3 regions of the Mesorhizobium sp. M0848 genome follow, and region 1 is predicted to be linked to each of the others. Evidence: riboswitches for the same ligand, from Rfam matches in the RefSeq annotation. Region 1 holds a riboswitch; each other region holds the start of a gene.

The links. Region 1 has a riboswitch for thiamine pyrophosphate ahead of thiC (phosphomethylpyrimidine synthase ThiC). Riboswitches for the same ligand answer to the same signal wherever they lie in the genome.
Region 2: linked by a shared signal. The riboswitch ahead of NKH95_RS25630 (YkoF family thiamine/hydroxymethylpyrimidine-binding protein) and the one ahead of thiC (phosphomethylpyrimidine synthase ThiC) in region 1 are both predicted to bind thiamine pyrophosphate.
Region 3: linked by a shared signal. The riboswitch ahead of thiB (thiamine ABC transporter substrate binding subunit) and the one ahead of thiC (phosphomethylpyrimidine synthase ThiC) in region 1 are both predicted to bind thiamine pyrophosphate.

The regions. Positions count from the first base shown of each region.
Region 1 covers NZ_JAMYOM010000043.1:12,103-16,754, forward strand. The annotation lists gene thiS (sulfur carrier protein ThiS) at 1-191, opposite strand, end outside; gene thiO (glycine oxidase ThiO) at 160-1,161, opposite strand; gene thiC (phosphomethylpyrimidine synthase ThiC) at 1,158-2,993, opposite strand; TPP riboswitch at 3,097-3,213, opposite strand; gene NKH95_RS31855 (ATP-grasp domain-containing protein) at 3,437-4,652, opposite strand, start outside.
Region 2 covers NZ_JAMYOM010000025.1:53,466-58,117, reverse strand. The annotation lists gene msrA (peptide-methionine (S)-S-oxide reductase MsrA) at 1-468, shown strand, start outside; gene NKH95_RS25640 (formyltransferase family protein) at 856-1,887, shown strand; gene NKH95_RS25635 (RodZ family helix-turn-helix domain-containing protein) at 1,932-2,252, opposite strand; TPP riboswitch at 2,448-2,561, shown strand; gene NKH95_RS25630 (YkoF family thiamine/hydroxymethylpyrimidine-binding protein) at 2,552-3,160, shown strand; gene NKH95_RS25625 (ABC transporter permease) at 3,264-4,016, shown strand; gene NKH95_RS25620 (ABC transporter ATP-binding protein) at 4,013-4,652, shown strand, end outside.
Region 3 covers NZ_JAMYOM010000007.1:54,260-58,911, forward strand. The annotation lists gene thiP (thiamine/thiamine pyrophosphate ABC transporter permease) at 1-1,407, opposite strand, end outside; gene thiB (thiamine ABC transporter substrate binding subunit) at 1,651-2,649, opposite strand; TPP riboswitch at 2,693-2,807, opposite strand; gene NKH95_RS09725 (thiamine diphosphokinase) at 2,895-3,539, shown strand; gene NKH95_RS09730 (ABC-F family ATP-binding cassette domain-containing protein) at 3,541-4,652, shown strand, end outside.

The DNA of each region.
Region 1 (4,652 bases):
CCCTGCATGGGCGAGAGGATTTCAATCCGGTCGCCGTCGTTCAACTGGAATTCCGCCCGGTTGGCTTTGTGCACGAGGTCATTGTTGACGGCGGTCGCGAGCCAATCGCCCTCATAGTCGAGCGCGGCAAGCAGCTCGGCCAGCGTGGTGGCGGCAACCTCATGCGCTTCGCCGTTGACCATCAGTTTCATGAGCAAGCTCCTTGGTTCTGTCTTGAGTGAAAACCAGGTCGGCAGCCTGGCGCGCCATGGCGGGAGCCAGGAGAAAACCGTGACGATAGAGCCCGTTGATCGCGATGATTTCACCCTTGGTTTCGACGCGCGGCAAGTTGTCGGCAAAGGCTGGGCGGACGCCGACACCGGTTTCAACGATCTCGGCCTCGCCAAAGGCCGGGTGGAGGGCATAGGCGGTACCCAGCAGCTCCATTATGGAACGCGCCGTCACCGGTCCGGCACTCTGGCTTTCAATCATCGTCGCTCCGATCATGAAACGGTGATCGGTGCGCGGCACGGCATAAAGCGGAAAGCGTGGATGAAGCAAACGGACCGGCCGCGACAGCGAGACATCAGGCGTGCGAAGAATCAGCATTTCGCCGCGAACACCGCGCAGCCTGTCATCGGCCGCTGCCATTCCCATACAGTCTATCTGACGGGCGAAACCCGAAACAGGCCGGGCGTCGCAGCCGAAGTGGAATTTGACACCCATGGTCGCAAGCTTGTCATGAAGTGCCGCCATCGCCGGGCGTGGGTCGAGGTGAGCCTCATCGGCGAACAGCAATCCGCGGCGGAAGCGGCCGGCTAAGTCGGGCTCCAGCAAGGCAATTTCATCTTCCTCGACGCGCCGATAGCCCGTCGTGCGGCTGGCGAACCGGTCGAGCTCGCCCGCATCGCGCGGCGCGGCCAAGACCAGCGTTCCCCGTCGTGCTACCAAGCCTGGCGTTGCGGCGTCCCACCAGTCGGCGGCGTCGCTTCCGAGATCCAGCACCGGCTGCTCGGCGCTTTCACGCTCGCACCACGGCGCCAACATGCCACCGGCGAACCACGACGCATTGCCCCCAAGGGCAGGCCTTGTCTCGGCAACGGTAACCGCCGCGCCGCGTGCGGCGAACTCGAAGGCGGCGGTGAGGCCAGCAACGCCCGCTCCTTTGACCAAGACCTTCATGATGGCTCACGTGGCTGAGGTATGAGCGGTGCCCCGGTCTCGTCCGCCGGCAGGTAGAGATCACCGCCCTCGCGGTATTTCGCCGCCATCGCCGCCATGCCCTCTTTCTGCGCCTCGGCACGGATGTCGTGAGAGATACGCATCGAGCAGAATTTCGGTCCGCACATCGAGCAGAAATGCGCCACCTTGTGCGCTTCCTTGGGCAAAGTCTGGTCGTGGAAGGACCGCGCCGTTTCCGGATCGAGCGACAGGTTGAACTGGTCCTCCCAGCGGAACTCGAAGCGCGCGCGGGAAAGCGCATCATCCCTGACTTTCGCTGCCGGATGGCCCTTCGCCAGGTCGGCGGCGTGGGCGGCGATCTTGTAGGTGATCACGCCGATCTTGACGTCGTTGCGATCGGGAAGGCCGAGATGCTCCTTGGGCGTGACGTAGCAGAGCATGGCGGTGCCGAACCAGCCGATCATCGCGGCGCCAATGCCTGAGGTGATGTGGTCATAGCCCGGCGCGATGTCGGTCGTCAGCGGTCCAAGCGTATAGAACGGCGCCTCGCCGCAGACGGCGAGTTGCTTGTCCATGTTCGCCTTGATTTTGTGCATCGGCACGTGGCCAGGCCCCTCGATCATCACCTGGCAATCCTTCGCCCAGGCGATCTGCGTCAGCTCGCCGAGCGTTTCCAACTCGGCGAACTGCGCCGCGTCGTTGGCATCGGCGATCGAGCCCGGACGAAGGCCGTCGCCGAGCGAGAAGGAGACGTCGTAGGCTCTGGCGATGTCGCAGATCTCCGCGAAGTGCTCGTAGAGGAAGCTCTCCCGGTGATGGTGCAGGCACCATTTGGCCATGATCGAGCCGCCGCGCGAGACGATACCCGTCACCCGGTCGACGGTCAGCGGGATGTAATGCAGCCGCACGCCGGCGTGGATGGTGAAATAGTCGACGCCTTGCTCGGCCTGTTCGATCAGCGTGTCGCGGTAGACCTCCCAGGTCAGATCCTCGGCAATGCCGCCGACCTTTTCGAGCGCCTGGTAGAGCGGCACCGTGCCGATCGGCACCGGCGCGTTGCGCACGATCCAGTCGCGGATGTTGTGGATGTTGCGGCCGGTCGACAGGTCCATCACCGTATCGGCGCCCCAGCGGATCGCCCACACCATCTTTTCGACCTCTTCCGCCATCGACGATGTGACGGCGGAGTTGCCGATATTGGCGTTGATCTTGACCAGGAAATTGCGGCCGATGATCATTGGCTCGCTCTCGGGATGGTTGATGTTGGCGGGGATGATCGCCCGTCCGCGCGCCACCTCGTCACGCACGAATTCGGGCGTGACGAAATCGGGCAGCGTCGCGCCGAAAGCCTCGCCGTCGCGCTCAAGCTTGCCGCGCAGGATCTCGCGACCAAGGTTCTCGCGGATGGCGACGAACTCCATTTCGGGTGTGATGATGCCGGCGCGCGCGTAGGCAAGCTGCGTCACCGCCTTGCCTGCTTTGGCCCTGAGCGGTCGGTGGCGGATGGGAAATTCTGGCGTCAGGCGTTCGCCCGTCGCGAATCCGTTGTCCTCCGGCCGGACATGGCGGCCGTCGCAGACCTCGACATCGCCGCGCGCCAAGATCCATTCGTGGCGAAGCCGGGCCAGGCCTTTTTCGATGCTGGTTTCGACAGCCGGATCGGTATAGGGGCCCGACGGATCGTAGACGGTGACGGGCGGTTCGCCGGCTGTCGGATGGACGGAGATTTCGCGCATCGGCACCCTGATCTGCGGGTGGATGGCACCGGGCTTGTGGATCTTACGCGAAGCAGGCAGCGGCCCCGTTGAGACGGCTGGGGTGAGGGCATTCATCTTGAGGCTCCTTTGCTCATGCATTGGAGACCCAGTTCTGTGCCGGAAGGATGAAAAGACGCTTCTGTCGACCTGCCGAAACAGGACCTCGGGCGTGAACTCCCGCAGAGCGCTTGCACCGTCCCTACGCCAGTATGAACTGGATCAGGTTCAACGGGTCACTGCGCCGCGAAAGCCAGCAGTATCTCAGCCCCTTGCCGGGACTCCCCTGGTGAATGCCTCAAGTTGAACGGGCCGGCGTTGTCTTGTCAAGCGCATGTTCGTCCTGCGGCGGCGGTGGGCGGCATTCAAATTGGGCCCAAATTGGGCCGACGGCCTCGCCATGGGTCGCGGAGAAGTTCCGCGGGAGACAAGGCAGGTGTGGCCAAAGCTGCATTTGCCTCGTCAAACTTGATGTGACATTGACGTAGACGGAACTGCTGCGTTTCAAGGATCTTAAGCCGTCAATGCCTGATCGGAACAGAACTGGTGGGCCGCCCGAACGCCCCACAAACATCGTGCTCTCGATCACCTCTTATTGTCGCCGGAAAAGGGGTGATCGACCATTCGATCAAGTCGACCGCTCGCTGAAGGGCGCCCTCGGTTTCAGCACGGCTGGGCGAAGTGGCAATGACATGTCCAATCCAGTCTCGGAAATCCCCCTTCCTGACGATCGGTGTCTTGGGTTCAACATTCAATTTGACCTCGGCCACACCTGATATAGCAGCTGCCTGAGTGTCGCCACCAATCCAGTCGAGGGTGCCATCTTGATCAGGAAGCAGGAATCGCGCGGCCGCAGTATGCGAATGCTTTTTGCGCAGATCCCATTCCTCGCCAATGACAAGCTTGATGTGCTCGGTGACGAGGTCGACACCGTAAGCTAACTGGACCAGTTGAGGGTCGGGCGCGCCACTAAGACGCGGATTGACTTCAATGACAACTGGACCGCGTTTCGTGCACCGGAGTTCAATGTTAGTTGGCCCCCAGCCAAGGCCGAGAGCCCGCAAACAGCTCAGCGAAACATCGGCGATGCGCTCACGCTCCTGATCGGTTAGCAGGGCCGGATACGTCACCTCACGTATGACGAAATGGGGGAGGGGACCAAAGTCATTGGCGCAAATCGCAACGACCTCATTCCCCATAACATTAATGCTATAGAACGGGCCCTGTGCGAATTCTTCGACGAGTATTTTCGGTGTAGACCGCCATATGTGCTTTCCGCCCAATAGATGGGTCGTATGTTCGGCTACGTCTTCGAGGCTGCGGCACAATCGGACACCCATGCTGCCGCTGCCTACTGCCGGCTTAAGAATCACGGGCAGGCCGATCTCTGCAGCCGAGCTTTCTACCTCCGCCGCATTCGCTGCCAACCGATAGGCCGGTATTGGAACGCCGGCCTGCGCGAGGAGTTGGCGTTGCTTGAATTTGTCGCAGCTTCGTTCAATCGATTCAGGGTTCGGTCCCGGTAGATCGAAATGCCGGCAAAGCTTGCCAACTGTCGCATAGATCGATTCATGGTCCCCGGCAAAGCCAGTAATGCCAGCAATGTCGTGGGTAGCACGCAGCCGCGAACTTTCGCGGACCAACGCTTCGAGATTGCCAGTGTCGACACGGATTGCCTCAACGTTTTCCGCCGAAAGATAGTCGTACCGAGGTGGATCAGCCGTCAGAGTAATTGGA
Region 2 (4,652 bases), on a different contig from region 1:
ATGCAGGATTTGATACGGCGCTATCCCGGCGTCATCTCCACCCGTGTCGGCTACAGCGGCGGCGACGTGCTCAACGCCACCTACCGCAACCACGGCACCCACGCAGAAGCCATCGAGATCAATTTCGATCCGGCCATCATAAGCTTTCGCACGCTGCTGGAACGCTTTTTCCAGATCCACGATCCGACGACCCGCAACCGCCAGGGCAACGATGTCGGGACGAGTTATCGCTCGGCGATCTATTACACCAGCGAGGAACAGAAGCGCGTCGCCGAGGACACCATCGCCGATGTCGATGCCTCGGGCCTGTGGCCGGGCAAGGTCGTCACCGAAGTCGCACCCGTTGGTCCATTCTGGGAAGCCGAGCCCGAGCATCAGGACTATCTGGAGAAATATCCCAACGGATACACCTGCCACTTCGTCAGGCCAGGCTGGAAGCTGCCGGTTCGCGAGACGGCGGTTTCGTAGATTCGCAACTGCGATTTGCCCTGCATTGCTGCTCGACGGTGTCGTCGAGCAGATCATCGCATCCAAACCCCTTCAGTCAGCGCGTCTTGTCGCGTCGGTGAAGCCATCGAGCTTTCACCAATGTGCGAAAGCGCCCTTCGAACAACTTCGTCAACGGCGAATGCGGTGCGGTAGGCAAACACGGTCAGGCGGTTGACAGCCTGCCGTATCGCGGTCCAATTGCGCAGGAAGAGTTGATTTCGGGAGACGGGCCGTGAAAAAAGTTTACGAAAAGCCAGTGTTTGTAAAACGCGAGCGTCTTTCGGTTGTAACTGCCTTGGCATCGCCTTCCACTCAGCCGACCTGACAAGCTCGCCCTGATCTGTCGGCCCGTTTGAGCCGCCGAAGATGAGGCCGATCGAATCGACCGATCACTCGGAGCCGATCACAGCCGTTTTTGTCCTCGATATCTCTAACTATACGGGGCCTCTGCTCGCCGGCTGGCTAGAGGCTGGAAATGCAATTGGCGCGATCATCGTGCCCGGGTTCCGGCGTCGTCCCACCGGTTTCAGCATTGGCAATTTCCGGCGAAGGCTTCAACGCAAGCTGCTGCTCAGGCGGTTTATCGGTAACACGCCTGTCAAGTTTATCGAATTTGGCCGCCCTTACGATTGGAATGCGCTTGGTCGGCAATTGTCTGACGTCCGCGCCGATGTGCTGGTCTGCTACACTTTGCCTGTCTTGATCCCTCAAGAGGTTCTTGGCCATTTTTCCAAAGGCGGGGTCAACCTCCACCCGGCGCTGCTCCCCGACTATCGAGGGCCCCACCCGATCCAGCGCTTGGCCGTGGACGGCCGGTATGCGGCTCATGGCGGCGTCACGCTCCACAAGATGTCCGCCGGTTTTGACGAGGGTGACATTCTCGGGCAGGTGCCGTTTTCCGAAGCTGACTGGACATCGAGAGAAGCCTTGGTCGACAGCACGGCAACCGCTATGCGGATTCTGGTGAGCGAGGCGGTGCCGGCCTACTGCCGGGGGCTGTTGTCAGGAATGCCGCAGCCGAAAGGCGACTTCGTCTGGGCGCGGCTTCAGCCCAGCCACCTGATAATCTCGCCGGCCATGTCGGTCGAGCATGTTGTACGGCTATGGCATGTGCTTGGCCTTCTGCCAGGCATCTATCTTGAAATCGGAACGCGCAAAGTCAGGCTGGGATTCCAGATCAGAAGGCTGGGGCCCTGCACAGGAAAGGCTCCGGTCAGGCGGTGGGGAACAGTGGAATTCGATCTCGCCAACGGTCGGGTCCTGTATTTTACCTACGGTAGAGTGCTCAAACGGCTGCTCAATTCAAAACACCTATTTTCGCGCCCGCCCGCCGGGAAACCCGCTCCAGAAATCCGGCTGTTCGGCAAAGCGAGTGCTGCGGACCAGAAAAACGGATGAAGTCGCTGGGCGATGCCCAGCGGCTTCATCCGTTTGCGACGTGGTTACTTGCCACAATGATTATCGTTTACCGTTGGCGCCGTCGCGTTACCATCGGCGTCCGGCTGCGCGCCTTGCGGGTTGGTCGGGCAATTCTGATCCGCGTTCGAATTCATGTCCCCTACCGTGCCAGTCGTGCTGTTGGTCGTGCCCGGGTCGACAGTGTCCGGCTCGATCGTATTCGGGGAAGCCGGCGTGTTCGGCTCAACCGTCACCGACTTGCCGCTGCCGCTTCCATTTGCGTTGTTGCTGCCGGCGCTTTGCGCCATGGCTGACGTGGCCAGACCAATGGTGAGAACCGAAGCTGCGAGGATTTTCATGAACATGGTTTGTCTCCATTTCTGTGAAGTCGTCGCTTATTTTCTACGAAAGTGATCGCGTTGCGACTGTGGGGACAACCGGTCGCGGCGGCGAAGGTTCCCGACAAAATTCCGCTCAGGCGCACCGTGACTGGCGCAATGCTTTTGGCGCAGTGCTCTGAAAAAACGGCTTTCCCTTGAACTCGAATGATGCTTTAAGGCGCACATCCACAGGGGTGCTCCGTACGGTCGGGGCTGAGACGGGGGCGGCAAGCCCACAGACCCTAGAAGCTGATCTGGGTAATACCAGCGGAGCGAGGCGGGCGATGTTTTCAGGCGCACAGATTTCCCTATACCCCATGACCGACGATTTCGTCGGTGTCATTCTTGGCGCGCTCGGTGCGCTCGATCCCTGGCGCGACAAGCTCAGGATCGAGACCGACGACATCTCGACCTTGCTGGTCGGGCCGCCCGAAGTGCTGTTTCCCGCCATGCGTGACCTCTTCGTGGCGGCGGCACGCAGCGGCAAACATTGCGTGTTGTCGGCCACCATCTCGCGCGGGTGCCCTGGCGAACCGGATGATCCGATCTGCCGCTCCGATGCACTTGGCGGGCCTGTCGGGTCGCTCGGCCCGCGCAAGGATGCGGCCATCGCGGCGGTGCGCAATGCTGCTGCCACCGGCCAGCCGGCGGCGGCGCAGTTCTCGCTCTATGTGATGGGCACCGACGACCACATGGACGAGATCTACGGCTGCATCGATTTTCTCAAGCAGTCCGGCGTCTATGAGCGTTCTAAGCATTTCTGCACGAAACTGCGCGGTGATGCCGGTGCGATCTTTTCGGCGCTGGACGAGGCCTTCTGCCGCTTCGGACCAGGCGCCGGCCACGTAACCCTCGACGTCACGGTCTCGGCCAACAGCCCGTCGGCTGTCTGAGCCAGCCGCGCTTTCGCGCTGCCGTCAAAGGTTGTCTCCCGTGGCCACATCATCAGTCGCTTCGCGCCCGATCGCGGGTCTTCTTGTCAAGGCAATGCCGGCCATGATCTCGGTCGGTTTGCTCCTAGTGGCGTGGGAGCTTTATGCCACCTATTCCGGCATCAGGCCGACGATACTGCCGGCGCCGTCGCGCGTTTTCGAGCAAGCGCTGCTCAATCGCCAGGCGCTGGCCGACAACGCCATTCCGACCATCGGCGCCACGCTGCTCGGCTTTGCCTGTTCGCTCAGCGCCGCCTTCGTGCTGTCGATGCTGGTCGACTTCTTCCAGCCGCTGCGGCGTGCGCTGTTTCCCGTCTTAATCGTCAGCCAGACCTTGCCGCTGGTGGCCATCGCGCCGCTGGTGGTGCTGTGGTTCGGCTTCGGGCTGGCGCCCAAGATCATGCTGGTGGCGCTGGTTACCTTCTTTCCGATGCTGGTTGCATTGGTCGAGGGTTATGAGTCGACCGAGGCCGAGATCGGGCAAATGCTGCGCGCCATGGGGGCAGGGCGCTGGCGCATCTTCGTGCTGGCACGGCTGCCTTCGGCGCTGCCCTATTTCTTCGCTGGCTTGAGGATCTCCATCACCTACGCCGTGGTCGGCGCGATCTTCGCCGAATATGCGGGGGCCGCGAAGGGGCTGGGCATCTACATGCTCAACGTCAAGAACAATTTCCGTCCTGACCTGGTTCTTGCCGCCGTCGGAGTGAGCGCTGCCCTGACCCTTGTCCTGTTCGGGTTGACTGTACTGCTGCAGCGCCTTGCGATGCCCTGGGAGCGGGCCGGCAAGGAAACCGCCGGGAAGGGAGCCTGGCGATGAGCCGGCTGGAACTGCGGTATGTGCGCAAGGCGTTCGGTGGGCTCGACGTGCTGGCCGATATTTCGCTTAGCGTCGGCGCTGGTGAATTCGTCTCGATCCTTGGACCCTCGGGCGCCGGCAAATCGACGCTCTTCCAGCTTCTGACCGGCGCCGAGCATGGCGAGGGCGAGATGTTGTTCGACGGCGCGCCGCTCGACGACCACGGCAGGCATTTCGCCTTCATGCCGCAGCGTGACGCGCTGATGCCGTGGCGGCGCATCCTCGACAACGCGACGCTCGGGCTCGAAGTCCAAGGCATGAGGAGACAGGCGGCGCGGGTGCGCGTTGCGCCGTTGTTTGCCGAATTCGGGCTTGCCGGCTTCGAGCGGCATTTTCCAGCGCAACTGTCCGGCGGTATGCGCCAGCGCGCGGCCTTGCTGCGCACGGTGGTGCAGCAACGCGACATGCTTTTGCTCGACGAGCCGTTCGGCGCGCTCGACGCGCTGACCCGCACGGCCATGCAGCGCTGGCTGGAACAGATGTGGCGGCATCATCGCTGGACGGCGCTCCTGATCACCCATGACGTGCGCGAAGCCGTGTTCCTGTCCGACCGCATCTATGTGCTGTCGGCGCGCCCGGCCCGCATCGTGCGTGAAA
Region 3 (4,652 bases), on a different contig from region 1:
GAAGGCCGTGGCGAGCGGTCGCCGCAGCGACGGCCAGTCGACCAGCATCAGCCGGTTCCAGCCCGCAATGCCGAGCTGTGCGCAGAGCCGTTCGTGACGCTCGCTCGCCGCATCATAGGCGGGACGCACGGCGCGTAGGGCGAACGGCATCGCCATCACCGCATTGACGGTGACGACCATGACCGGGGCGATGGCGAAGGCATCGCCGACATGGCGCAGCAACAGGAACCAGCCAGCGCCGACGACGATCGGCGGCACGACAAGGACAAAACCGGCGCCTGTATCGGTGGCGCGTTCGAGCAGTGTCTTTGCGCCGGCACGGCGGTTCAGCGCCAGTGCCCGCCGCGCCATGGTCAGCACCAGCGACAGCATCACCGAAAGCAGCGCCGACAGGAAGGCGAGCGCTGCGCTGGTCAGCGTTGCCTGCCGGACGGTGGCCTCGCTGGCCAAACGGCCGAGGTCCGCACCCAACCCGGCCACCACGGTTGCCGCCATCGGCCCAACGACGAACAGCAGCGCCAGGATGATGACTAGCGCGTTCAACCAGGTCTCGCTCCGATTGACCGAGAGATAGCGGCGTTGCGCGACCGGCAAATTGGTGTCGCCGATCACATTGGCGCCTAGGCGCGTCAGGGCCAGCACAACGATAAAGGTCAAGGCGATCTGCAACAGCGTCAGTGTAACGGCCCGCGCGGGATCGAAATCGAAGCGCAGCGCCTGGTAGATGCCGACCTCAAGCGTCGTCGCGGCCGGCCCGCCGCCGAGCGTCAGCACGATGGTGAAGGATGTGATGCAGAGCATGAACACCAGCCCGGCGACGCCGGGCAGTGCGGCGCGCAGCGTTGGCCATTCGATCAGCCGGAACGCCGGCCGCGCCGCCATGCCGAGCTGGCTCGCCAACCGCCATTGGTCGGCCGGTATGGTCTGCAGCGCCTCGAGGAACAGCCGCGTCGCCAGCGGCAGGTTGAAGAAGACATGGGCGACGAGGATGCCGGACAGGCCATAGATGCCCGGCCAGCTTCCCCCGCCGATCACGGCAAGCACGCCGGCGAAATAGCCGGCACGGCCATAAAGCGCCAGGATGCCGAGTGCTGCGACAATAGCCGGCAGCGCCAACGGCACGGCGAAGATCTGCAGGATGAAGGCGCGAGCGAAGAAACGTGGGTGCCGCGACAGAGCGCGCGCCACGAACAGCGCCGGGATGACCGAAAGCAGCGTCGAGAGCGCCGCTTGCCAGAGCGTGAAGCGAATGACGCGAAGCAGATAGGGATCGAAGGTTGCCCAGGCGCCCGAGAAATCATGGGCGCCCTCGAAAAGCAGGCCAGCAAACGCGCCGCCGATCAGCAGCGCGATTGCAGCGAGCGCGAGGGTGCCAGCGGTGATGCGGGGGTCAGACGCGCGTTGCACGCTGGACCACCATTCTTTCCATCGCGGCAATTACAAAGGATTGCGTTCCTTGGCGCCCCCCTCTGTCCTGCCGGACATCTCCCCCTCCAGGGAGGAGATCGGCCGTCACCCATGCTTCCGCTAGTCTCCAACGTTGCCGGACTATAACCAGCAACGACGCTGCCAATCTCCCCCCTTGAGGGGGAGATTGCCGGCAGGCCAGAGGGGGGTGGAGTGGCGCGAACATCAAAAGAACTCGCAAGCCTACTTGCTCATCACCGCCAGCCATTCATCGACCCAAGCCTTGCGGTTGGCAGCGACCTCTTGCGGGCTGAACAGCAAGGTCTTGGTCGGCTTGACCAGTTTGTCGAAGGCCGGATTGAGCGGCTTGTCGGTCTTGCCGGCCGGGAACATCCAGTTGGTCTCGGGGATGGCATCCTGGAATTTCGGCCCGGTCATGAAGGCGATGAACTTGGCCGCCAGCGGGTTCTTGGCCCCCGCCGTGGTGATACCCGCGACTTCTATCTGCAAATACTCGCCCTCCTCGAACGACGCTGCCTGATAGCGCTCTGTCTTCTCGGCGACCATGTGGTAGGCCGGCGACGTCGTGTAGGACAGCACCATCGGCGCCTCGCCCTTGGTGAACAGCCCATAGGCCTCGCTCCAGCCCGGCGTCACGGTCAGCACTTTCGCCTTGAGCTTGGCCCAGGCCTCGGGCGCCTTGTCGCCATAGACTGACTTGACCCACAGAAGCAGACCGAGGCCCGGCGTGGAGGTGCGCGGATCCTGGATGACGATCTTGTCATCGGCACTGCCCTCGACCAGCTCTTTCAGGCTTTTCGGCGGGTTCTTCAGCTTCTCGGTGTCGTAGACGACGGCGAAATATCCGTAGTCAAAGGGGACAAAAGTATCGTCGCTCCAGCCACCCGGCACGTTGACATCAGTTACGCCGCCATGCGGCGCGAACAAGCCTGACGCCTTGGCATCGGTGGTGAGATTGGTGTCGAGGCCAAGCACGATATCGGCCTTGGTCGATGCGCCTTCCAATCTGACGCGGTTGAGCAGCGCGACGCCGTCGGCGACCGAGACGAACTCGACATCGCAGCCGCATTCGGCCTCGAACTCCTTCTTCACCACGGGACCCGGACCCCAGTCGGCGGTAAAGCTCTCATAGGTGTAGACGGTGAGTTTGTCCTTGGCCAAGGCCGGTCCGGACAGGACCACGGCCATTGCTGAGACTAGAGCGTATAAATGCGTGCGCATCGGCGCCTCCTTCGTTCGAATTGAAAGGAATTGAGGCGTCGGACTGTCCGAAACGTCTAATCCCTCCGCCGGTACAAACCGGATCAGGTTCAGCGGGTTGGCGAGACTGCCTCTCAGCCGGTCCGCGAAGATCGCGTCCGGCACCCCGTTAGAGCGTTTCGACACATAGGCCGGGCCGATCCCCCATGCAAGTGGGAGTTTGCCGCCTTCCGTTTCCCGTGCCGGGCTGGTAAGGGCCACACGATATGAGCACATTCACCATCCTGCTTGGCGGCGATCTCATCCGCACGCCACGGCTCGACCGCCAGGCCGAAGGCTCCCGCGTCATCGCCGCCGACGCCGGCATCGGGCATGCGCGGCTGCTGGGTCTCGTGCCCGAACTGTGGGTGGGCGATTTCGATTCCGTGCCAGCCAAGCTGCCTGACGATCTCGCTTCCGTGCCGCGCCGGACCTTCCCGGCGGAAAAGGACCAGACCGATGGCGAACTGGCCATTGCCGCCGCACTCGAGCGCAGCGCGACCCGCCTGGTGCTCGCCGGTGCTTTCGGCGGCAAGCGCGCCGACCACGCTTTCCTGCATCTGGCGCTTGCCCTCCGGCTGGCCGAGGCCGGGACTGATGTGCTCCTGACCAGCGGCGCCCAGGAGGGCATTCCCCTGCTGCGCGGAACGGCCGGCTTCGACTATGCCGATGGCACGCTGTTTTCGGTGCTCGGCTTTTCCGAGCTCGCCGGCCTGACCGTCACCGGCGCCAAATGGCCGCTGAACCACGTCAAGGTGGCGTTCGGTTCGTCGCTGACCATCTCCAACGAGGTCAAGGGCCGCCTCGAAATCGCACTGGACCATGGCCGCGCGATGCTGCTCGCTCATCCCTATCCCTTACCTGAAAGCTGACATGGCCCCGCCTCTTCTCAACCTCGACGGGATAAAACTGACCTTCGGCGGCACGCCGCTGCTCGACGGCGCCGCCTTGACGGCTTCGGCCGGCGACAAGATTGCACTGGTCGGCCGCAACGGGTCGGGCAAGTCGACCCTGCTGAAGATCGCCGCTGGCCTGATCGAGCCGCAGGACGGCGAGGTGTTCCGCCAGCCTTCGGCAACTATCCGCTATTTGCCGCAGATGCCGGACATGGAGGGCTTTGCCACCGTCCGCGCCTATGTCGAGGCCGGGCTTGGCCCCGCCGACGATCCCTACCGAGCCAGCTATCTGATGGAGCATCTCGGACTGTCGGGTGAGGAACGTCCGAATGATCTGTCGGGCGGCGAGGCGAGGCGTGCTGCCCTTGCCCGCGTGATGGCGCCGGAGCCAGACATCCTGCTGCTCGATGAGCCGACCAACCATCTCGACCTCTCGGTCATCGAATGGCTGGAAGAAGAACTCATCCGCACCTCCTCGGCACTGATCGTCATCTCGCACGACCGCCGCTTTCTCGAACGTGTGTCGCGCGCCACCATCTGGCTCGATCGCGGCCAGACCCGCAGGCTGGACAAGGGCTTTGGCCATTTCGAGGAATGGCGCGACCTGGTCCTGGAGGAAGAAGAGCGCGAGCAGCATAAACTCGGCCGCCAGATCGTTCGCGAAGAGCATTGGCTGCGCTACGGCGTGACGGCGCGGCGCAAGCGAAACATGCGCCGGCTCGGCGAGTTGCAGACCATGCGCCAGCGTTTTCGCGGCCATCGCGGTGCCGAAGGGTCGGCGACCATGGTGGCGAGCGACGCCGCCGAGTCCGGCAAGCTGGTGATCGAGGCGAAGAACATCGAGAAGAGCTTTGGCGATCTCACCGTGGTCAAGGGGTTTTCGACCCGCATCCAGCGCGGCGATCGCGTCGGCCTGGTCGGGCCGAACGGCGCCGGCAAGACGACGCTCTTGAAGATGCTGAACGGCGAGATGAAGCCGGACGCCGGTTCGGTGCGGCTCGGCACCAATCTGGAGATCGCCACGCTCGACCAGAAGCGCGAGGCGGTCGACCCGCAGGAGACGCTGGCGCAATATCTCACCGACGGGCG